Regions from separate parts of the Streptomyces thermocarboxydovorans genome, predicted to be linked through region 1. Evidence: riboswitches for the same ligand, from Rfam matches in the RefSeq annotation. Region 1 holds a riboswitch; each other region holds the start of a gene.
The links. Region 1 has a riboswitch for cyclic di-AMP ahead of ABD198_RS03995 (M23 family metallopeptidase). Riboswitches for the same ligand answer to the same signal wherever they lie in the genome.

Region 1 (7,666 bases):
AGCCCGCGGAGATCACGACCAGTCCCTGCACTCCGTGCTCGCCGCAGTCGGTGACGACCTCGGGGACGTGTTCGGCGGGCACGGCGACGACCGCGAGGTCCACCGGCCCGTCGATCTCCCGCACCGAGCGGTAGGCGGGGACCCCGTCCAGCTCCTTCTGCTCCTCGGGCAGCGCCCGGTTCACCGCGTAGAGGCGGCCGGGGTATCCGGCGTCCCGGATGTTGCCGAGGATGTTGCGTCCCACGCCGCCCGGTGTGCGGCCGGTGCCGATGACGGCGACGGAGCCGGGCGCGAGCAGCCGCTGCACGGAGCGGGCCTCGGCGCGCTGTTCGCGCGCGTACTGCACGGCGAGGGAGCGGTCGGTGGGTTCGAGGTCGAACTCCAGCCGGACGACGCCGTCCTCGAAGCTGCGCTTCTGGGTGTACCCGGCGTCCGTGAACACCTTGATCATCTTGGTGTTGGCGGGCAGCACCTCGGCGGCGAACCGGCGGATGCCGCGCTCCCGGGCGACGGCGGCGATGTGCTCGAGCAGGGCGGAGGCCACGCCCCGGCCCTGATGGGCGTCCTGCACCAGGAAGGCGACCTCGGCCTCGTCGGCCGGGGCGGAGGCGGGTGTTCCGTCGGTGCCGATCCGGTCGTAGCGGACGGTGGCGATGAACTCGCCGCCGACGGTGGCCGCGAGCCCGACCCGGTCCACGTAGTCGTGGTGGGTGAAGCGGTGCACGTCCTTGGCGGACAGCCGCGGGTACGGCGCGAAGAACCGGAAGTACTTGGACTCGTCCGACACCTGTTCGTAGAACTTCACCAGGCGTTCGGCGTCGTCGGCGGTGATGGGCCGGATGCGTGCGGTGCCGCCGTCGCGCAGCACCACGTCGGCTTCCCAATGGGCGGGGTACTCGTGCCGGTCCGACGAGGTCTGCATGGGCCCCAGAGTACGGCTCGCGCCCGGCAACGGCGCGAGGCAGTCTGTGGAACAACGGACGCGGGACCAAGGCCGCGCGGCCCGCCGGGCGGCACCGAGGGCGGGCGCCGCTCCCGGCATGCCTCACGATATGGAAAACTGGTCTAGACAACCCGGAACACCGAAGGGCAGCAACACATGGCTGAGCGCCGCGTCAACGTCGGCTGGGCCGAGGGTCTCCACGCCCGCCCCGCCTCCATCTTCGTCCGAGCCGCCACGGCCGCAGGCGTCCCGGTGACGATCGCCAAGGCCGGGGGCAACCCCGTCAACGCGGCCTCCATGCTGGCCGTGCTGGGTCTGGGTGCCCAAGGCGGCGAGGAGGTCGTCCTCGCCTCCGACGCCGAGGGCGCGGACGCCGCTCTGGACCGTCTGGCCAAGCTGGTCTCCGAGGGCCTCGAGGAGCTTCCCGAGACCGTCTGAATTCCTCCGTGCGGAATGAGTGCGGCACAAAGCGAGGGGTCCGCCCGGACGCCGGGCGGACCCCTCGCTTTTCATTTCCCCCGGGCGGCCGATCCCCCGTCGGCACAGCTATTGGGCTTTCCGGGCAGCAGAAAAATCCCCCCGCGAATTTCTTGCGCTCTTTGTATACGGCCCCCGTGTTAATTCCGAGCGCTCGTCGTGTTTACGGCATGTTGCGTGTTCCTCACAGGCTCGCCGGTGCCATCGCCGCCCGAGGCGGTGCGCAGCCGGTGCGCGGCGGTGGTGCGCTCGGTGTGCTGCGCGGTCAGCGAGCGGGCGCGGTCGCCGTCGCCGCGCGCCACGGCGTCCACGATCGCGCCGTGCTCCGCCCAGTACTCCGCCGGGTCGGCCGGTGCGTCCAGGGTGTACATCCAGGCGATCTTGTGCCGCAGCTGGGTCAGCATCGAGGCCAGCGCCTGGCTGCCGGAGGCCTGGGCGAGCGTCTCGTGGAACCAGCTGCCGAGAGAGCGCAGTTCATCGCTGCTGCCCCTGCGGGCACGCTCCTGCCCGAGGCGCACCAGGCCGCGCAGCACCTTCAGATGGGCGTCCGTGCGACGCTGTGCGGCGCGCGCGGCTCCCAGCGGCTCCAGCAGCAGACGCATCTCCAGCAGGTCGGCGGCCTCCTGCTCGGTGGGCTCCGCGACGCAGGCGCCGGCGTGCCGCCGGGTCACCACGAAGCCCTCGGCCTCCAGGGTGCGCAGCGCCTCGCGGACGGGGACGCGGGAGACGCCGTAGCGGCGGGCGAGGAGTTCTTCGGTGAGCCGGCTTCCGCGCTCGAATACACCGGCGACGATGTCGTCCCGGATCGCCGTGCACACCGAGTGCGCGGGAATACGCATGACCGACCTCCGGCTCAATCCTCGTGACACGCCGACGAAGGACGTGTTGTTTCGTGACTCTATTGCAATCCGGAGGAATTTCCGACGGTGAGCCGGAACTCATACTTGTTTTTTGGACAACCGGGCGCGGCCGGCCCCGGGGAAGCCGAAAGCCCCGGCTCGGGGAGCCGGGGCCAGGAGGGGGAAGGCGAGGAGCGCGCTCTCGGACCTTGACGAAGGGCGTGCTCTCAGAGCTTGACGCCGTGCGCGCGGAGGTAGCCGACCGGGTCGATGTCGGACCCGTACTCGGCGCTGGTGCGGGCCTCGAAGTGCAGGTGGGCGCCGGTGACGTTGCCGGTCGCGCCGGAGTTGCCGATCTGCTGGCCCGCGGTGACCTGCTGGCCGGCCGAGACGCTGATCGAGGACAGGTGGGCGTACTGAGTGTAGGTGCCGTCGTGCATCTTGATGACGACCTGGTTGCCGTACGCGCCGCCCCAGCCGGCCTCCACGACGGTGCCCATGCCGACGGACCGGACGGGGGTGCCGCTCGCGGCGTGGAAGTCGATGCCGGTGTGGCTGCCGGAGGACCAGACGGCGCCGCCGGCCTGGTAGGAGGTGGAGACGTAGGAGCCGGCGATCGGGGAGACGAAGGTGTTGAGGCGCTTGCGCTCGGCCTCGCGCTCGGCGCGCTCCTTGGCGGCCCGGGCCTCGGCGGCCGCCTTGGCCGCCTTCTTGCGGGCGGCCTCCTCGGCGGCCTTGCGGGCTGCCTCCTCGGCGGCCTCGCGCGCCGCCTCGTGCTGGGCGGCGGCCTGGGCGTCGATCCGGTCGGCGACCGTGTCGCCCATGTCGATGACGGGGGTGAGGCCGGTCTGCGCCGCGGCGGGCTCGGCGGCGAAGGCGGGAGCGGCGAGCGAACCGACGACGCCGGTGCCGGTGAGGGCCGCTATGCCCGCGGCACGCGCGGTGCCGCGCTGGATCCGGCTGGGACGCCGATGCTTGCCCGTGGCGCGGGTGAACGCCATGTACAGACTGGTCCTTTCCTTCCCTCTCGCCTACCGGGTTAGCTGACGGGTTCGGAGCAGGAAGGTCTCCTACGGACCCCCTCGCGGTGCGCGCGGGCGTCCGATTCACCCCAGGGACTGCCTATGGGTCCCCGGCTCCCCTGGCTCGCGCCGTACGGGGACTCGGCGATGACTGTCCGGTGCCGCGGGTGCGGCGCACTGCCTGACGAACAGCCCGCACGACGCTAAACGGGGCGAGTTTCAATTCCCAAACGGATCCCGGTTTTTGTAGCGCATCCCACAGGGCAGACAGGCCCCCTCCGCCTCAATCCGGGCATAAGTGAGCCCTGGTGACGTTTCCGCCACCAGGGCTCACCCGCGCGCGCCGCGGAGAGGCGTCCGGCGCGCCGTCCGCCCGGTGTCAAAGCACCGTCAACTCGCCGCCCGCACGGGCGTCTACTCGGCGCTCACGACGGTGACCTCACCGATGCCGAGGGCCTCCACGGGCGCCTTGATCTGCGCCGCGTCACCGACGAGCACGGTCACCAGACGGTCCACCGGGAAGGCGTTCACCACCGCGGCGGTGGCCTCCACGGTGCCGGTGGCGGCCAACTGCCGGTACAGCTCGGCCTGGTAGTCGTCCGGCAGATGCTGCTCGACCTGGTCGGCGAGGGTGCTCGCGACGGCCGCGGCGGTCTCGTACTTCAGCGGCGCCACCCCGACCAGGTTCTGCACGGCGACGTCCCGCTCGGCGTCGGTGAGCCCCTCCGCGGCGAGGGTGCGCAGCACGGTCCACAGGTCCTGCAGCGCCGGGCCGGTGTTGGGGGTGTCCACGGAGCCGCTGATGGCGAGCATCGCGGCGCCGGTGCCGTCCGGCGCGGACCGCAGGACCTGGGTGAACGCCCGGACGCCGTAGGTGTAGCCCTTCTCCTCGCGCAGCACGCGGTCCAGGCGGGAGGTCAGGGTGCCGCCGAGGCAGTAGGTGCCCAGCACCTGCGCGGGCCAGACGCGGTCGTGCCGGTCGGGGCCGGTCCGGCCGATCAGCAGCTGGGTCTGGACGGCGCCGGGGCGGTCCACGATCACCACGCGGCCGGTGTCGTCCGCGATCACCGGCGGGACGGGCCGCAGCTGGGCCGTGGAGCCGGTCCAGGTGCCCAGCGTGTCGCCGAGCAGCGCGTCGAGGTCGACGCCGGTGAGGTCGCCGACGACCACCACGGTCGCCGTGGCCGGGCGGACATGCCGGTCGTAGAAGGCGCGTACGGCCTTGGAGTCGATGCCTGCGACGGTCTCCTCGGTGCCCTGGCGGGGGCGCGACATGCGGGAGTCGGCCGGGAACAGCTCCTTGGAGAGCTCCTTGGCGGCGCGGCGGGAGGGGTTGGCCAGCTCGTGCGGGATCTCGTCGAGCCGGTTGCGCACCAGGCGTTCGACCTCGCTGTCGGCGAAGGCGGGCGCCCGGAGCGCGTCGGCGATCAGGCCCAGGCCCTTGGCCAGCCGGGAGGCGGGGACCTCCAGGCTCAGGCGGACGCCCGGGTGGTCGGCGTGCGCGTCCAGGGTGGCGCCGCAGCGCTCCAGCTCGGCGGCGAACTCCTCGGCGGAGTGCTTGTCGGTGCCCTCGGAGAAGGCGCGCGCCATGATCGTGGCGACGCCGTCGAGGCCGGCCGGCTCGGCGTCCAGGGGCGCGTCGAGCAGCACTTCGACGGCGACGACCTGCTGGCCGGGGCGGTGGCAGCGCAGCACGGTCAGGCCGTTGCCGAGCGCGCTGCGCTCGGGGGCCGGGAAGGCCCACGGCTTGGCCTCGCCCGCCTGCGGCTGGGGGTGAAACTCCATCGTGGCGAGCTCGGTCACTTCGCCGCCTCCTCGATCTCGTCGCTGCCGGCGAGGGCAGCGGCTTCCTCCACGCCCTCGGCGCTCTCTTCCGTGGCGACGGGCTCGTAGACGAGCACCGCGCGGTTGTCCGGCCGCAGGCGGGCCTCGGCGACCTCCTGGACCTCCTCGGCCGTCACGTCCAGGACGCGCTGCACGGCCGTCAGGGCGAGCTGCGGGTCGCCGAACAGGACGGCGTAGCGGCACAGTTCGTCGGCGCGGCCGGCGACCGTGCCGAGCCGGTCCAGCCACTCGCGCTCCAGCTGGGCCTGGGCGCGCTCCATCTCCTCGGGGGTGGGGCCGTGCTCGGCGAACCGCGCCAGCTCCTCGTCGATGGCGGCCTCGATCACCGGCACCTCCACGTCGCCGGAGGCCTTCACGTCCAGCCAGCCGAGCGAGGGGGCCCCGGCCAGCCGCAGCAGGCCGAACCCGGCCGCCACGGCGGTGCGGTCGCGCCGCACCAGCCGGTTGTACAGGCGGGAGGACTCGCCGCCGCCGAGGACGGTGAGCGCCAGGTCGGCCGCGTCGCAGGCGCGGGTCCCGTCGTGGGGCAGCCGGTAGGCGGCCATCAGCGCACGCGCGGGGACCTCCTCCTCGACGACCTCGCGCAGCTCCTTGCCGATCACGTCGGGCAGGGAGCCGTCGCGGGGCTCGGGCTTGCCGTCGTGCGCGGGGATGGAGCCGAAGTACTTCTCGATCCAGGCCAGCGTCTGCTCGGGGTCGATGTCGCCGACCACGGAGAGCACCGCGTTGTTCGGCGCGTAGTAGGTGCGGAAGAACTGGCGGGCGTCCTCGAGGGTGGCCGCGTCCAGGTCCGCCATCGAGCCGATGGGCGTGTGGTGGTAGGGGTGGCCCTCCGGGTAGGCGAGGGCGGTCAGCTTCTCGAAGGCCGTGCCGTAGGGGACGTTGTCGTAGCGCTGGCGGCGCTCGTTCTTGACGACGTCCCGCTGGTTCTCCATGGACTCCTCGTCCAGGGCGGCGAGCAGGGAGCCCATGCGGTCGGCCTCCAGCCAGAGGGCGAGCTCCAGCTGGTGGGCGGGCATGGTCTCGAAGTAGTTGGTCCGCTCGAAGCTGGTCGTGCCGTTGAGGGAGCCGCCGGCCCCCTGGATCAGCTCGAAGTGTCCGTTGCCCTTCACCTGGGCGGAACCCTGGAACATCAGGTGCTCGAAAAGGTGAGCCAGGCCGGTGCGTCCCTTGACCTCGTGGCGTGAACCGACGTCGTACCAGAGGCACACCGCCGCCACAGGGGTCAGGTGGTCCTCGGAGAGCACCACGCGCAGACCGTTGGCCAGGCGGTGCTCGGTCGCTGTCAGGCCGCCGGAGCCTGCCTGGGCTGTGGCCGTGTGACCCATGGGCATGTACGTCCCTTCGATCGCGGAGGCGGTGCGTGCCGGACCGCCGTTTCTGCCGGTCCTGCCACTGTATGCAAGCGCGCGAGGAGCCGGTGGCGTTCCCGCGGCGGCGCGGATTCGCCCAGAGCGAGCAGCCCCGGGTGAGCGGTGGTGCGGAAGTGGCCGCCGGGGGCACCGGGACGGCTGAGCCAGGGACGTAGGGACGGCTGAGCCGGGGACGTAGGGACGGCTGAGCCGGGGGCACCGGGACGGCTGAGCCGGGGACGTAGGGACGGCTGAGCCGGTGCCGCGCGGACGCGCCCGCGGCCGGTGCGCGTACTCTTCTCGCGCCGCCGTCCCCGCTCGTGCCGGACGGCCTCAGACCGGGTCCTGCGTCCCGGTTGTCGGTACGGCGGTCCACAATGGTCCGCGACAGATCCGTCATACGCCCGAGTGACCAGAACAAGAGGAGCCGGCAGCGATGGCCCGCCGCAGCACGAAGACCCCGCCGCCCGACGAGCCGTACGAGGAGAAGATCCTCGACATCGACGTCGTCGACGAGATGCAGGGCTCCTTCCTCGAGTACGCGTACTCGGTCATCTACTCCCGCGCCCTGCCGGACGCGCGCGACGGTCTCAAGCCGGTGCACCGCCGCATCGTCTACCAGATGAACGAGATGGGGCTGCGCCCCGACCGCGGCTATGTGAAGTGCGCCCGCGTCGTCGGCGAGGTCATGGGCAAGCTGCACCCGCACGGTGACGCGTCGATCTACGACGCCCTGGTGCGCATGGCGCAGCCCTTCTCCATGCGGGTGCCGCTGGTGGACGGCCACGGCAACTTCGGTTCGCTGGGCAACGACGACCCGCCCGCCGCCATGCGGTACACCGAGTGCCGGATGACCGAGGCCACGGGCCTGATGACGGAGTCCATCGACGAGGACACCGTCGACTTCGCGCCCAACTACGACGGCCAGGAGCGCGAGCCGGTGGCGCTGCCTGCCGCCTTCCCGAACCTGCTGGTCAACGGCGCCTCGGGCATCGCCGTCGGCATGGCCACCAACATGCCGCCGCACAACCTGCGCGAGGTGATCGCGGCCGCCCGGCATCTGATCCGGCATCCGAACGCCGACCTCGACGCCCTGATGAAGCACGTCCCCGGCCCCGACCTGCCCACGGGCGGCCGGATCGTCGGCCTGTCCGGGATCCGCGACGCCTACGAGACGGGCCGCGGCAG
Region 2 (7,666 bases), on a different contig from region 1:
GGGGAGTCAGCTGCGGATCGGCCTGCCCCGTGCCGTCCAGGACGGTGGTGGTTGCCGCGCCCGCGAGGGCGAGGGTGGCGGCGGTACGAGCGGTGGTACCGGCCGCCGAGCGCTGTCTGGACCTGCGGTGCGCTGCCATCTGGGACGTCACGTCCTTTCGACGACCGCCTGCCCCGTGACGGGGAACAGCTGAGCGATGATCCGGCGGCGGTGCGCACAGGGGGAACGGTCCGCCGCCGGATCCTCTCGGCGGTGGTGTCCGGGTGCCGCCCCTGGTTTGGGCGGCGGTGGGGAGCCGGTCACCTGGTGCAGGACGCTAGACCCGGCCGGGCCGGCGCTGTGACGGGTTGCCCGGAAGTGACACGAGACAATCACGCGGTGACCGTATGTGACCGTGATCCCCGCACGGGAACGACGGCCTGCACAGCTGAGCTGACCGAAATACCGAAGGCGGGAGGGCGAGGCGGGCCCTGGTGCTACGGAGCGCCTCCGCGAGGCCCGTTCTCACCCTTCCTGAGCGTCCGGGCCGGTGTCGGCGGGGACGGGGGCGCTGGCTAGGCTCCGGCCCATGGACGTACTCATCCACCTCTTCGTCGGCCTGCACATCATCGGCATCGCCTCCCTGCTCGGAGGCTTCCTCACCCAGATGAAGGCGATGGGTGAGGGCACCGCCCGCTTCACCCCGGCCATGCTGCACGGCGCCCTGACGATGCTGGTCACCGGAGTGATCCTGGTCGGCCTCAACCAGGCCGACGACCAGTCGGTGAACAACATCAAGATCGGCGTGAAGCTGGCCCTGCTGATCGTGATCCTGGGCCTGGTCTACGTGAAGCGCGACGAGGAGAAGGTGGACAAGGGGCTGTTCGGCCTGGTCGGGCTGCTGACCACGGCGAACATCTTCATCGCCGTGCTGTGGACCTGATCCCCTCCGGCACCGGTCCCGGCCCGACCGCTGAGCGGACCGCGCCGATCGCGACCGCCAGCCAGGCGGCCACCGCGATCCACACCAGCACCTCTCCCAGCCCGTCGAGCCACGGGGCGTCGACGACGGCGGACGTGGACAGCGCCGCCGTCGCCGTCATCCCCAGCGGGAACACCGTCGACCAGCGCCGCGGATCGTAGGCCGTCCGCGGCCAGCGGATCTCACCGGCCAGCAGCACCACGCACAGGACCAGGTCCAGCACCAGCAGCACCATGGTCATGACGCGCAGGACATGGCTGTCGTCGACGTTCCACAGGTACAGCCGCACGCTGTCGGCGGCCAGCAGCTTCGAACCGGCCAGCGCCGAGATGCCGAGCGCGCCCGCCGCCACCCATTGGTCGCCCTGGCCCTCGGCCGTCTGCCGCAGGTCGAAACGGGCGAGGGCGAAGGCGTAGAGCACTAGCCCGAACCAGAACAGCGCCAGCGCCGCATGCGCCGGCCACGCCGCCGACTCGGCCGCGGCGAGCGTCGCCGCCAGCAGCGCCAGCCCCTGAGTGGCCACGCAGCACAGGAACACCGCCCCGGGCATCCTCGGCTGCCAGCTCCTCACGACCAGGACGAGCAGCGGCGGCCAGAGCACCGCGGCCAGCGCCAGCAGCGCCTCGGCGAGCGTGCTCCAGCCCTCCGCGGCGAAGCGTGAGCCGATCACCGTGGTGGCCGCCACGGCGGTGAGCGCGCCCGGAGTCTGCGCCTCCGCCCGCCACCGCGTGTGCTCCCGCAGCAGCCGCAGCGCGAACTCCGCCGCCAGCCCCGCCCACGCGACGCAGGCCACCCCGAGCATGATCCGCGAGAGCACCTCGTACCCCGCCAGATGCAGCGCCAGCGACACGATGCCGCAGGCCATCACGGCGGCACCCTCCGCCGGGGACCGCTGCGCCCACCAGGCGCGGAAGGGGGACGGGCGGGAGGGGCGAGACATGCGCCGATGCTAGAAGAGCCGCCCCATGACACCCCGCCGGGCAACGCGCGCCCGCGCACGATCACCCGCGCAGGGGCATCGTCCGCGCAGAGGCACCGTTCGGGTGCGCCCGCCGCACGCCCAGGCCGCCGGCGGGGCGGACCCCGCTTCGTCGGTCAGCCGGGGCGGACCGTGCCTTGTCCGTCAGGCGGGCCCTTGGCCGTGGGGCGGGCCCTTGTCCGTCAGGCGGGCCGGACCACGCTGTGGATCGAGGACTCGCCGTCGTAGTAGATCGACTCCTCGCGCACATAGGTGCCCGGCTTCGGCGCGTGGATCATCATGCCGTTGCCGATGTAGATGCCCACATGGGTGACGTCGTCGTAGAAGAAGACGAGGTCACCGGGCTGCGCCTGGGACAGCGGGACCGTCGTGCCGGCGTCGACCTGGTCGTAGGTGGTGCGCGGGAGGGTGACCCCGGCGGCCTTCCAGGCGGCCTGGGTCAGACCCGAGCAGTCGTAGGAGCCCGGACCGGTCGCGCCCCACACATACGGCTTGCCGATCTGGGAGCGGGCGAAGGCGATGGCCTTCGCGGCCTTGGTGGCGTACGACGAGTCCGTCGCGGGCGGAGTCGTCGTGCCCGAGGAGGAGCCGGACGAGCCGCTCTCCTGCTGAGCCGCCTCTCGCTGTGCCGCCTCCTGGGCCTTGCGCTGCTCCTCCTGCTGCCGGGCCAGCTCGGCGGCCTTGCGGGCGGCCTCCTCCTGCTTCTTCTTCTCGATCGCCGCGAGCCGCGCCTTCTCCTCGGCGGTCAGCTTCGACAGCAGCTCGCGCGCCTCGGCCAGCTTCTTCTGGACCTTCGCCTTGGCGGCCTTCAGGTCGTTCTGCGACTCGGTGAGCGTCTGGAGGCTCTCGGTGGCCTCCTTCCGCTTCTTCATCGTCGCGGACTGCTGCTCGACGTAGTCGTCGACCGCTTCCTTCTGGCGGCCGGTCATCCGGCCCATCAGATGCTGCTGGTCGAAGACCTCCTGCGGCGAGTCCGCGAGCAGGAAGGTCGCGGTGTTCGACACGCCCGCACCGGTGCGGTACTGGGCGGCGGCGTAGGAACCGAGCTGCTCCCGCGCCTCGTTGAGCTTCTGGGTGCGCTGGGCGACGTCGTCGAGGAGGGAGTCGACGCGCTTGCGCTGCTTCGCGGTCTTCTCCTTGGCCGCGTTGTACTTCTCGGTCGCCGACTCCGCCTGGCGGTACAGGTCGCCGACCTTCTTCTCGACCTCTTCGAGACTCGGCTTGTCGTCCGTCGGGGCGGCGTTGGCGGTCTGGCCCAGCAGGGCCACGGAGGTGAGGGCAGCCGTGGCGAGGGCGGGGGTGCGTATGCCTGCCACGCGTGGTCCGGGGGTGCGCGACTTGCGATGCGACGCCAAGGGAGGCGACTCCTTCCAATGGTCCGCCTACCGGGTTAGCTGTCGGGTTCGGGCGGGTGCTTGGAAGGGTTGCCCTACGGCTGCTCCGCGCGGGAGTGAGCCGATTCACCCCAGGTCTCGGTTGGGTCCCCGGCTCCGGGTGCCATGGGGCGGCAGTGCCGGACTCGGCGGAGGCCGTGCGGTCCGGCGAGGTTCGCCGGTGGGGGTCGTACGGCCCGTCGGCACGGTAGCCAACTGGTGTGGCCCCTGTGAAGGTTGGTGGGCGATATGCCCGATACATTTTCGTGACCTTGGTGCCCGGGTGACGCAGGGTGCCCGGCCGGTGCTCGACGGTGTCCGGGCCGGCGGCCGGAATCCGCCCGCCGGGAAGGGCCGGGAAGGGCCGGGACGAGCCGGGAAGGGCGGGGCGGGCGTCCGCCGGGAATGTGCGGATGTTCCGGGGCGGACCCGGGCTGTCGGCGGTGCGCCCTAGACTCGGAGAGCGATGAGCAGCCTCTTTGACGACAGCTTCCTGGCGAACCTCCAGGCCCAGCCGGGCCCCGCGGACGAGCCGCCGCCACCACCCGAGGACGATCACGTACCGGAGCCGCTCCCGGACGATCTGTTCGGCGGGAAGTTCGACGTGCCGCCGGAGCGCGAGGAGTACTACCGCGACGGCGCCCCCCGCCCGGTGACCGACTCCGCCGCGCTCCTGGAGGGGCTCAACGACAACCAGCGCGCCGCCGTCGTCCACTCCGGCTCACCCCTGCTCATCGTGGCCGGTGCCGGCTCCGGCAAGACCCGCGTGCTCACCCACCGCATCGCCTATCTGCTCGCCGAGCGGAACGTGCATCCGGGGCAGATCCTGGCGATCACCTTCACCAACAAGGCCGCCGGCGAGATGAAGGAGCGCGTCGAGCAGCTCGTCGGCCCGCGCGCCAACGCGATGTGGGTGATGACCTTCCACAGCGCCTGTGTGCGCATCCTGCGCCGCGAGTCGAAGAAGCTCGGCTTCACCTCGTCGTTCTCGATCTACGACGCCGCCGACTCCAAGCGGCTGATGGCGCTGGTCTGCCGTGACCTCGAGCTGGACCCCAAGCGCTACCCGCCGAAGTCCTTCAGCGCCAAGATCAGCAATCTGAAGAACGAGCTGATCGACGAGGAGGACTTCGCCGCCCAGGCCTCCGACGGCTTCGAGAAGACGCTCGCCCAGGCCTACGCCCTCTACCAGTCGCGGCTGCGCGAGGCCAACGCCCTCGACTTCGACGACCTGATCATGACGACGGTCAATCTGCTCCGCGCCTTCCCGGACGTCGCCGAGCACTACCGCCGCCGCTTCCGCCACGTCCTGGTCGACGAGTACCAGGACACCAACCACGCCCAGTACGCCCTGGTGCGCGAGCTGGTCGGCCCCACCGAGCACCCCGTGGACGTGCCGCCCGAGGCCGAGATCCCGCCCGCCGAGCTGTGCGTGGTGGGCGACGCCGACCAGTCGATCTACGCTTTCCGCGGCGCGACGATCCGCAACATCCTCCAGTTCGAGGAGGACTACCCGGACGCGACGACCATCCTGCTGGAGCAGAACTACCGCTCCACCCAGACGATCCTCAGCGCCGCCAACGCGGTCATCGAGCGCAACGAGTCCCGCCGCCCCAAGAACCTGTGGACCAACGCCGGAGCCGGCTGCCCGATCACCGGCTACGTCGCGGACACCGAGCACGACGAGGCCCAGTTCGTCGCCGACGAGATAGACCGCCTGGTCGACGCGGGTGAGGCCAAGGCCGGCGATGTCGCCGTGTTCTACCGCACCAACGCCCAGTCCCGTGTCTTCGAAGAGGTCTTCATCCGCGTCGGCCTGCCCTACAAGGTCGTCGGCGGGGTCCGCTTCTACGAGCGCAAGGAGGTCAGGGACGTCCTCGCCTACCTGCGGGTGCTCGCCAACCCCGAGGACTCGGTGCCGCTGCGCCGCATCCTCAACGTGCCCAAGCGGGGCATCGGTGAACGCGCGGAGGCGATGATCGACGCCCTGGCCCAGCGGGAGAAGATCAGCTTCCCGCAGGCGCTGAAGCGCGTCGACGAGGCGTACGGCATGGCAGCGCGCTCGGTCAACGCCGTCAAGCGGTTCAACACGCTGATGGAGGAGCTGCGCACCATCGTCGAGTCCGGCGCCGGACCGGCGACCGTGCTGGAGGCGGTGCTGGAACGCACCGGCTACCTGGCCGAGCTGCAGGCCTCCACCGACCCGCAGGACGAGACGCGCATCGAGAACCTCCAGGAACTCGCCGCCGTCGCCCTGGAGTTCGAGCAGGAGCGCGGCGAGGGGGAGGCCGGGACGCTGGCCGACTTCCTGGAGCAGGTCGCGCTGGTCGCGGACTCCGACCAGATCCCCGAGGAGGACGAGGAGGGCTCCGGCGTCATCACGCTGATGACGCTGCACACCGCCAAGGGCCTGGAGTTCCCGGTCGTCTTCCTCACCGGCATGGAGGACGGCGTCTTCCCGCACATGCGTGCCCTCGGCGACACCAAGGAGCTGGAGGAGGAGCGCCGCCTGGCGTACGTCGGCATCACCCGTGCCCGCGAGCGGCTCTACCTCACCCGGTCGACCCTGCGCAGCGCCTGGGGCCAGCCCTCCTACAACCCGCCCTCGCGGTTCCTGGAGGAGATCCCGGCCGCGTACGTCGAGTGGAAGCGGACGGGCGCGAGCACACCGAAGGCTTCCGGGGCGGTCTCGGGGGTGGCGGCGTCGCTGTCGTCGTCCCGCTCCCGCTCCTCGGCCTCGGGCGCCTCGGGCTTCGCCACCCGCCGCACCGCGGACCGGCCGGTGGTGTCGCTGGCGGTCGGGGACCGGGTGACGCACGATCAGTTCGGTCTGGGCACCGTGGTCGCGGTGAAGGGCACGGGCGCGAACGCCGAGGCGACCATCGACTTCGGGGACGCCAAGCCCAAGCGGCTGCTGCTGCGGTACGCGCCGGTGGAGAAGCTGTAGCCGTCGGTCACGTCCGCGACGTGAGGAGGGGCTCCCGCCCGAGCGCGGGGGCCTCTTCGGGCGAGCGCGGTCAGGACGGCTCGAGTTCGGGCGAGCGCGGTCAGGACGGCTCGAGTTCGGGCGAGCGCGGTCAGGACGGCTCGAGGCCGTGGCTGCGGAACCAGGCGAGCGGGTCGATGGCCGAACCGCCGCCCGGCCGGACCTCGAAGTGCAGATGCGGGCCGGTGGAGTTGCCCGAGTTGCCGGAGAAGGCGATCGGATCGCCGGCCTTCACCGTCGTGCCCGAGGGCACCCGGTACGTGGAGAGGTGGCAGTACCACGTCTCTGTGCCGTCCTTGGCGGTCACGATCATCATGTTGCCGTAGGCCGGGTTGTACTGGGTGCGGACCGTGCCGTCGGTCGCCGCCATCACCGTGGTGCCGTAGGAGACGGGGAAGTCGATGCCGGTGTGCACGGACATCCAGTTGATGCCGGACTGGCCGTAGTACGCGCTCAGTCCATGCTGGGCGACCGGGAGCGCGAACTTGGGGCGGAGCCGCTCCTTGCGGGCCGCCTCCTCGGCCGCCCGCTTGCGCTCGGCCTCCTGCTGGGCCTTGAGGTCGATGCGCTCCTGGGTGCGGCTGGCCCGGTCGGCGAAGTCGTCGGCGCCGGCGGCGAGGCTCTCCAGCTGGGTGTCCAGCTTGACGTTGGCGGCGGACGGTTTCACCGGCTGCGCGTCGGACGCGGTGGTGTTGGTCTCCTGGCCGCCGTCGTCGGCCAGGTCGCCCACCGAGGCCGCGGCGATCCCGGCGACGCCCATCACGCAGGCCGACGGCACGGCCACCGTGAGCAGCGCGGAGCGCTTGGCGGGGGTGCGGCGACGGGAGCGGGACGCGGCACGTCCGGCCGGGCGGGGCGCGGGGACGGGGGTGATCTCCTCCTGCCCCTCGAGCAGGGTCACCCGGGGCAGTTCACCGGTGTCGCCCGACCGCGCGGAGGTCTCTGCGGCGCCGTGATCCTCGGACTCCCCGATCGCCCCGGTCTCGTCGGAGTGGCCCGCCTGGTCGAACGCGGCGGTGGCCTGCGGGTCGCCTGCTTCGGGCTGCTGCCCGTACGTCTCCGGCGACGTGGGGGCGGTGTTCTGCTCGCCGTTCCACTGGGTGGCGTCGTGGGCGCCGGTGTCGAAGGCCTGGGTGCCCCACTCCCAGTGCTGGGTGTGCACCCCGGTGCCGTCGGACGGGTCGGGCTGGAGCCAGGCACCGGCGTCCCACTGGCCGCTGACCTCGGGCGAGGTGCCCTGCGTGGGGATCAGCGGGAGCTGCTGCTCGCCGGGCGTCCACTGGGTCGTGTCGTAGAAGCCGGTGTCGTAGGCGGCGTAGTGCTGGGCCGCGTAGGCGTCGTAGTGGCCGGTGGCGTCGACGCCGGCG
Region 3 (7,666 bases), on a different contig from region 1:
ACGACGGCGGCGGCCTGATGTGGGACTTCGGCAAGACGCTGGTGAAGCAGGCGGTCGCGCAGAGGTGAGGCGGTCCGCCGCGCGGAGGTGAGGCGCGGTCCGTCGCGCGGAGGTGAGGCGGGCGCCGGGGTCGGGTCGGACTCCAGGGGCTTTGCCTGTGAGGCAAAAGATTTGCCCCACGGGCAAACCTCCGGCTGAATGGAGCCATGAGCTCCCCCGAGACGGGGCGGCCGGCCGGACCGGCCGCTGCCTTTCCCGCGGTCGCGCCCCAGCTCCGGGCGCTGCGGCGCCGCGCCTCGCTGACGCTGGAGGCCGCGGCCCGTGAGGCGGGTCTGTCGCCCGCGCATCTGTCCCGGCTGGAGACCGGGCAGCGCCAGCCCTCGCTGCCGGTGCTGCTTTCGCTGGCCCGCATCTACGGTACGACGGTCTCCGAGCTGCTCGGCGAGACGGCCGCCGGCCGGGACGCTGTGATCCGCGCCGCCCACATGGAGCCCACCGCCGCCGGCGGCTGGACGTACTGGCAGGCCGGTGCCCCCGGGCGCGGCATGCAGGCGCTGCGGGTGCGGGTGCCGTACGGCTCCCAGGGCGACATCGTGCGCGTCCACCCCGGCGAGGAGTGGCTGTACGTCCTCAAGGGGCGGCTGCGGCTGCGCCTCGGGGACGGGCTGCACCGGCTGGCGCCGGGCGACAGCGCCCACTTCGACTCGCTCACCCCGCACCGGATCGCGGCCGAGGACCCCGACGGGCTCGAGCTGCTGTTCGTCCACACCCTGCTGCAGAGCCCCACGGCCGCACTGTGCCTGGGCCCGACACGTGAAGAGGCACCGTGACCGACAAGAACACGAAGGACGCAGGCCGGAACACCAAGGACATGGAGGAGAGGTTCCCGCGCGCGCTGTGGGTGAGGCTGTTCATCTACATCGCGGTGGGGCATGTCTTCGCGGCCTTCATCTACCTGCTGTTCGAGGTGGGCGCCAAGTAGCGGGCGCCGGGGCCGACGGCACGTGCGCCGGGTGGCGGGCGGCGCTCAGTCCAGCAGGCGCTCGCGCAGCCGCTCCCGGTGCTCGGGGCTGAACGACAGCCCCTGCTCCAGGTAGGCGTCGACGCCGCCCCAGGTCTCGTCGATGGTCTCCAGGGCGGCCGACAGGTACTCGGCGCGGGCGTCGAACAGGGGGCTGAGCAGCTCCATCACCTCGGGCGAGTGGGCCGCCGGGGCGTCGCTGCTGCGGCGCACCTTGTAGCGCCGGTGCTTGGCGTTGGACTTCAGATAGTCCTCGTAGATCGCGTCCCGCTCGACGCCCAGCGCGAGCAGCGTCACCGCCACCGACAGGCCCGCGCGGTCCTTGCCCGCCGCGCAGTGCATCAGCGCGGGGACGCTGTCCTCGGCGAGCGAGTGCAGCACCCGGGAGTGCTCGGCGGTGCGCGTGACGATCATGGTCCGGTAGGAGTGGATCATCCGGGCCGCGCCCTTGCCGTCGTCGAGGATCTCGCGCAGCTGCTCCAGGTCCCCGTCGCGGACCATCTTCCAGAACTCGGCGCCGTCGGCCGGGTCGCTCAGCGGCAGGTTCACATTGCGCACGCCCGGCAGCTCGACGTCCGGCCCCTCCAGCTTCTGGTCGGCCGCGTTGCGGAAGTCGAAGATCGTGTGCAACCCCAGGGAGGAGAGGAAGGCCGCGTCCTCGGCCGTCGCGTGCGCCAGATGACCGCTGCGGAACAGCACACCGTGCCGCACCCGTCGTCCGTCCACGGTCGGCAGGCCACCCACGTCGCGGAAGTTGCGTACTCCGGCCAGCTCGGGCTCGGTCGACGGGATGTGCTGCGTCACGGGGGCTCCTCCCACTCTGCGCCGCCGCGCGGCTCGGCGGCGGGTTCTGTCGACGATACGACATGGCTGCCCTGGGCAACGAGAACGAGCTACCCCGTCGATATGGGCGATATGCCCTGATATGTCTGGCCGGGCGGGTGAGCTTCGCATGCCCTGTCGCGACGCCGGCGACACGGCGGCCAAATCACCTCTTAAGCCGTTCTGTCCGTTTAGACAATTTCGCCATAACGTGCCCCGAAAGAAAGGGAGATGGGAATGGGGTGCGTGAGCATCGTCATATTCGTGACGATGCGTTGTCGCCATGTTCACGTAATTCACGAGCTTTACAAGGGAATTCGCGGCCCGCGCGGATCCCGGTGCGACGCTCGGTGACCGCATTTGTGCCTGTGGATCACGGAAAAACGGCTTCGCAGGGAACCTCGTGCTTGTCCCATTGCGTCTTGCTCGCTTACGTTCCACACCGATCCGGACGGACGCCTAATCCTGCCGCCGTCCGGGGCCCGCACAGACCACTGACCCGTGTTCGGCAGGAGCGGGGGACCCACAGGTAAGACTGCCTGGACCGGTCTCCGGAACAGGCTTGGGGTTAAGTCGCGTTGAGGCGCGGCCGGGCATCTCCAGCCCGAACCCGACAGCTCACCTCGCAGGCGCCGGAGAGGAATTCGTCATGCCCGCGAAGGGTAAGCACCGTCGTCCCAGGACGCTTAGTTTCACCCGATCCATCGCCGTCGCCGGTACCGGTGGCGCCGCACTCGCGCTGCCGCTTCTCGGCGCCACCGGAGCCAACGCCGCCACCGCGCAGGTGGCCCCGGAAAAGACCGTCCAGACCCTTTCCGTCGCCGGCCAGAAGGCCGACGGCGACCAGGGCGGCGAGGCCCGCACGTACATCGTGAAGGCCGGCGACTACCTCGTCAAGATCGCCGAGAAGGAGGGCGTCGAGGGCGGCTGGAAGAAGCTGTACGCCGACAACCGCGAGGCCGTCGGTGACGACCCGTCGCTCATCCACCCGGGTCTGAAGCTCACCATCGACGGCAAGGCCGCCGAGAGCGCGCCGGAGAAGTCCACCGCCGCCGACCCGGCCGCCGCCAAGCCGGAGTCCAAGCCGGCCGCGAAGCCCAAGGCCGAGAAGGCCCCGGAGCAGTCCGCCCCCAAGGCGACCGGCGCCCAGCAGGCCGCCACCACCTCCGGCTTCACCTCGCCGGTGCCCGGCGGCGGCATCGGCACCGCCTACAAGGTGGCCGGCAGCATGTGGTCCAGCGGTTACCACACCGGTGTCGACTTCAGCGTCCCGACCGGCACCTCCCTGAAGGCCGTCGGCTCCGGCACCGTGGTCTCCGCCGGCTGGGGCGGCGCCTACGGCAACCAGGTCGTCATCAAGCTCAACGACGGCTACTACGCCCAGTACGCCCACCTGTCCTCGCTGTCCGTCTCGGCCGGCCAGACGGTGAGCGCCGGGCAGCAGGTCGGCCTCTCCGGTGCGACCGGCAACGTGACCGGCCCGCACCTGCACTTCGAGATCCGCACCACGCCGGACTACGGCTCCGACGTGGACCCGATCTCCTACCTGCGCTCGAAGGGCGTCGCCATCTGACGCCCGCGGCAACCGCTGCATCTCCCTGACACGCCGCCGAAGGCCGGACCCCGATCCCCGGGTCCGGCCTTCGGTGTTGCGCGGAGCACACCCGCCCCGTATTCCGGGGTTGGCGGATTCTTTGAGAGTGGCTTATCTCACCGCCCGTCAAGCTCTGCCTACGGTCGCGTAGGTCACATTCGAAGGTGAATCATGAGGGGCTGTGGCAGACGATTCGAAGAGTGACAGCGCAGCAGTGATCGGGTCGTACGTGGCGGTGGGGGACAGCTTCACCGAGGGCGTCGGGGACCCAGGCCCCGACGGGGCGTTCGTCGGCTGGGCCGACCGGCTCGCCGTGCTCCTCGCCGACCGCAGGCCCGAAGGCGACTTCCAGTACACGAACCTCGCCGTGCGCGGGAAACTGCTCGACCAGATCGTCGCGGACCAGGTGCCGCAGGCCGTGCAACTCGCCCCCGATCTGGTCTCGTTCTGCGCGGGCGGCAACGACATCCTGCGGCCGGGCACCGACCCGGACGAGGTGGCCGAGCGCTTCGAGCGCGCGGTCGCGCGGCTGACCGAGGCGGCCGGGACCGTGATGGTGACGACCGGATTCGACACCCGCGGCGTGCCGCTGCTCAAGCATCTGCGGGGCAAGATCGCCACCTACAACGGGCACGTCCGGGCGATCGCCGACCGGTACGGCTGCCCGGTGCTTGACCTGTGGTCGCTCAAGAGCGTGCAGGACCGCAGGGCCTGGGACGCGGACCGGCTGCACCTCTCGCCCGAGGGGCACACCCGTGTCGCGCTGCGGGCCGGGCAGGTCCTGGGGCTCGAGGTGCCGGCGGACCCGGAGCAGCCGTGGCCGCCGCAGCCGCCGCGCGGAACCCTGGAGGTCCGGCGGGACGACGTGCACTGGGCGCGGGAGTACCTGGTGCCGTGGATCGGCCGCCGCCTGCGGGGCGAGTCCTCCGGCGACCACGTCACACCCAAGGGCACGCTGTCCCCGGAGGACATCCGCTCGCGCATCGGCGCGGTGGCCTGAGTCCGCTGAGCCGGCCGCCGGTAGCGCGGGCGGCCGGCGCGGCCGGGGCCGTCGAGGTGGCGTCCGGGCACTTCGGCAGCGCCGTGGTGTCGTCCGCGCACGCCGGGGGCGCCGTGGAGTCGTCCGCGCACCCCCGGGGCGCCGTGGTGCCGTTCGCCGGACCTGAGCCAGCCGCACAAGCCGGACGTGCGCCCACCGCAGGAATCGGGGGCGGGCCACGCGGCCCAGGGTCGTCGAGGTGTCGTCCGGGCACTCCGGCAGCGCCGGGATGTCGTCCGTGCCCGCCCGCACGCCGGGCGGATCACCGGCCCGGCCCCGGAAGCTCCAGCTCCCGTGCCAAGGCCTCCTCGGCCCAGGTCCTGGCGCGGGAGCGCGGGATCGTTCCCGTGTAGGAGGTCAGCTGGACGGCGAGGCCGTCCAGCAGGGCGGTCAGGCGCAGGGCCGCCCCCGCGGGATCGGGGCAGGTGAACTCGCCCGCCTCCACGCCCTCCTCGATGACCTCCGTCAGCGCCGCCTTCCACTGACGGTCCAGGTCCCGGGCAACCTCGCGCAGCGCCGGATCGCGCAGGGACACCGCCCAGCCCTCGATCCACAGGCGCCAGCCCTTCGCCTGCCCGGTCGGCGCGTACCAGCGCACGGCCGCGCGCAGCCTGCGCAGGGCCGTGGTGCGGCGGCTCAGCAGCTTCCGCAGCCGGGCCAGGTCGGCCTCGGCCGCATGCGCGAACGCGGCGGCGACCAGCCGCTCCTTGGTGGCGAAGTGGTACAGCACCAGCGCGTTGCTCACCCCGAGCGCCGAGGCCACGTCGGAGATCCGTACCGCGGCCACACCCCGTTCCTCGATCTGCTCGATGGCAGCCCGCAGCATCTCCTCGCGCCGCTCCGCCACGCTCAACCGCACCCTCGTCACGGCGGTCACCCTAGCCCGTACATGTCACGGCGAGGGACGCCCGTACCAGCCGAACAGCACCGCCTCAGCCGATCAGCACCGGGTCGCCGGGACCGGCCGCACATAATGGAAATCCTGACCCATCCCAGCTGGAGGCACCGTGGCCGGATTCCGTACCCACAGCTCCGGGCTCCGCGCGCTGCGGCCCCCGGCCTTCGGCGCGGACCCCAGCGGTGAGCGCATGGCGCGCATCCGCAGATCCCCGCACTTCAAGGACGGCGTCTTCGTCAACCCCGGAGGCCCGGCGCGCACCCGCCCCGCGGGCTCCTCCCGGGACCTGGCGAAGGCCCTGCTCGACAAGGAGAGCCGCGCCCGCCGCGCCCCCAAGGGCACGGTGCCGGTCCACCCCACCACCCTCGCCGACATCGCCCGCCCGCCCGCCACCGGGCTGCGCCTGACCTGGATGGGGCACGCCAGCGTGCTCGCGGAGATCGACGGGCAGCGGGTGCTGTTCGATCCGGTGTGGGGCGAGCGCTGCTCACCCTTCCCCTTCGCCGGACCCCGGCGGCTGCACCCGGTGCCGCTGCCGCTGGCCGCCCTCGGCCCGGTCGACGTCGTGGTGATCTCGCACGACCACTACGACCACCTGGACCTGCCCACCATCAAGGCGCTGGCCGGCACCGACACCCTGTTCGCGGTGCCGCTCGGCGTCGGCGCCCACCTGGAGCGCTGGGGCGTGTCCGAGGGGCGGCTGCGCGAACTGGACTGGCACGAGTCCACCCGGATCGGCGGCCTCACGCTCACCGCGACCCCCGCCCGGCACTTCTGCGGCCGGGGCCTGCGCAACACCCAGCACACCCTGTGGGCGTCCTGGGTGGTCGCGGGCGAGCAGCACCGCGTCTACCACAGCGGCGACACCGGCTACTTCACCGGCTTCACGGACATCGGTTCGGCCCACGGGCCGTTCGACGCGACGATGATCCAGCTCGGCGCGTACTCGGAGTTCTGGCCCGACATCCATATGACGCCCGAGGAGGCCCTGCGCGCGCATCTCGACCTCCAGGGCGGGCAGCCGGGCGGGGTGCTCCTGCCGATCCACTGGGGCACCTTCAACCTGGCACCGCACGCCTGGGCGGAGCCGGGGGAGTGGACCAAGGACGTGGCCGAGGAGGCCGGCCAGGCGGTGGGGTTCCCGCGTCCGGGCGAGCCGTTCGAGCCCGCGGGCAAGCTGCCGGTGGAGGCCTGGTGGCGCGGGGTGTCCGGCCCGGTCGCCCGCCACTGGCGCAGGCCGGAAGGCGCCGCCGCCGAGTCCGGCGAGCCCGCGGAGCCGCCGGGGCGCGACCTCGACCTCGCGGGCGAGCGGTGACGGCGACCGGTCTCAGGCCTTGGTGACGCCGGCCGGGCGCAGGTTGTGGTGACGTCGGCCGGGCGCAGGCCTCGGTGACGGCGGGCGTGGCTCAGTTCCCGCTGCCGTGCTCGCTTCCGTGAGCCGAGCGGCCCGCGCCGCCCGGTGTGGAGGCGCCGGCCCGGTCGCCGTGCGGAAGGCGGCGGGCCAGCAGGCCGACGGCCGCCGCCAGGGCGAGCAGCAGCCAGGAGCAGCCCATCAGGGCCGCGGTGAAGTCCCGCTCGTCCAGCCCTGCCCCCGCTTCCTGGGGATCCGCGCCCAGCAGGGCGACGAACAGCGCACCGAGCACGGCGACCCCGAGCGAGGACGCGAGCTGGTTGGCGGTCAGCACCATCCCGGATCCGGCCCCGGCGTCTTCCCGGCGGACGGTGGCCAGGACCACCCCGATGAGCGGCGCCGACACGATGCCCTGCCCCGCCCCGGACACCAGCAGCGCGGGCGCGAGCAGGAGGGCCATGACCGGCCCGGAGTACGCCGGGTGCGGCGCAAGGGTCGCGATCAGGATGACGTAGCCGGCCACCATGACCGCGGCGCCGATGAGCAGCACCCGGCTGCCGTAGCGGTCGGTGAGGCGGCGGCTGAGCAGGGACGCGGCGGCGAAGCCGACGCCCAGCGGCAGGAAGCCGATGCCGGAGGCGAGCGGCGACAGGTGGAGCCCGTCCTGGAAGACATAGGCGAGCAGCAGGAAGAGCCCGTAGTTGCCGCTGTAGAAGATCAGGGCGATGGCAAGCCCGGTCCGGAAGCCGGAACCGCCGAAGAGGGACGGCGGAATCAGGGGCGAACCGCCCGCCCGCTCCCGCCGTCGCTCCACGAACCACAGCGCGACCAGGGTCAGGGCCGACCCGGCGAAGGCCGGCCACACCCAGGGGGGCCAGCCTTCGGCGCTGCCCTGGATCAGCGGGAAGATCAGCAGAGTCATGGCGACCGCGGTCAGCAGC

Region 2: linked by a shared signal. The riboswitch ahead of ABD198_RS27360 (C40 family peptidase) and the one ahead of ABD198_RS03995 (M23 family metallopeptidase) in region 1 are both predicted to bind cyclic di-AMP.
Region 3: linked by a shared signal. The riboswitch ahead of ABD198_RS23515 (peptidoglycan DD-metalloendopeptidase family protein) and the one ahead of ABD198_RS03995 (M23 family metallopeptidase) in region 1 are both predicted to bind cyclic di-AMP.

The regions. Positions count from the first base shown of each region.
Region 1 covers NZ_BAAAGU010000006.1:32,121-39,786, forward strand. Annotated here, with positions in the region: gene ABD198_RS03980 (bifunctional acetate--CoA ligase family protein/GNAT family N-acetyltransferase) at 1-922, opposite strand, end outside; gene ABD198_RS03985 (HPr family phosphocarrier protein) at 1,100-1,381, shown strand; gene ABD198_RS03990 (GntR family transcriptional regulator) at 1,561-2,259, opposite strand; gene ABD198_RS03995 (M23 family metallopeptidase) at 2,487-3,260, opposite strand; cyclic di-AMP (ydaO/yuaA leader) riboswitch at 3,273-3,438, opposite strand; gene ABD198_RS04000 (M16 family metallopeptidase) at 3,696-5,084, opposite strand; gene ABD198_RS04005 (M16 family metallopeptidase) at 5,081-6,460, opposite strand; gene ABD198_RS04010 (DNA gyrase/topoisomerase IV subunit A) at 6,915-7,666, shown strand, end outside.
Region 2 covers NZ_BAAAGU010000077.1:11,686-19,351, forward strand. Annotated here, with positions in the region: gene ABD198_RS27345 (C40 family peptidase) at 1-139, opposite strand, end outside; gene ABD198_RS27350 (hypothetical protein) at 569-922, shown strand; gene ABD198_RS27355 (tellurite resistance/C4-dicarboxylate transporter family protein) at 900-1,901, opposite strand; gene ABD198_RS27360 (C40 family peptidase) at 2,123-3,295, opposite strand; cyclic di-AMP (ydaO/yuaA leader) riboswitch at 3,303-3,475, opposite strand; gene pcrA (DNA helicase PcrA) at 3,780-6,260, shown strand; gene ABD198_RS27370 (M23 family metallopeptidase) at 6,391-7,666, opposite strand, start outside.
Region 3 covers NZ_BAAAGU010000054.1:3,462-11,127, forward strand. Annotated here, with positions in the region: gene ABD198_RS23495 (aspartate aminotransferase family protein) at 1-68, shown strand, start outside; gene ABD198_RS23500 (helix-turn-helix domain-containing protein) at 207-830, shown strand; gene ABD198_RS23505 (DUF6126 family protein) at 872-982, shown strand; gene ABD198_RS23510 (tyrosine-protein phosphatase) at 1,028-1,825, opposite strand; cyclic di-AMP (ydaO/yuaA leader) riboswitch at 2,326-2,490, shown strand; gene ABD198_RS23515 (peptidoglycan DD-metalloendopeptidase family protein) at 2,493-3,416, shown strand; gene ABD198_RS23520 (SGNH/GDSL hydrolase family protein) at 3,652-4,437, shown strand; gene ABD198_RS23525 (TetR/AcrR family transcriptional regulator) at 4,739-5,344, opposite strand; gene ABD198_RS23530 (MBL fold metallo-hydrolase) at 5,484-6,689, shown strand; gene ABD198_RS23535 (MFS transporter) at 6,781-7,666, opposite strand, start outside.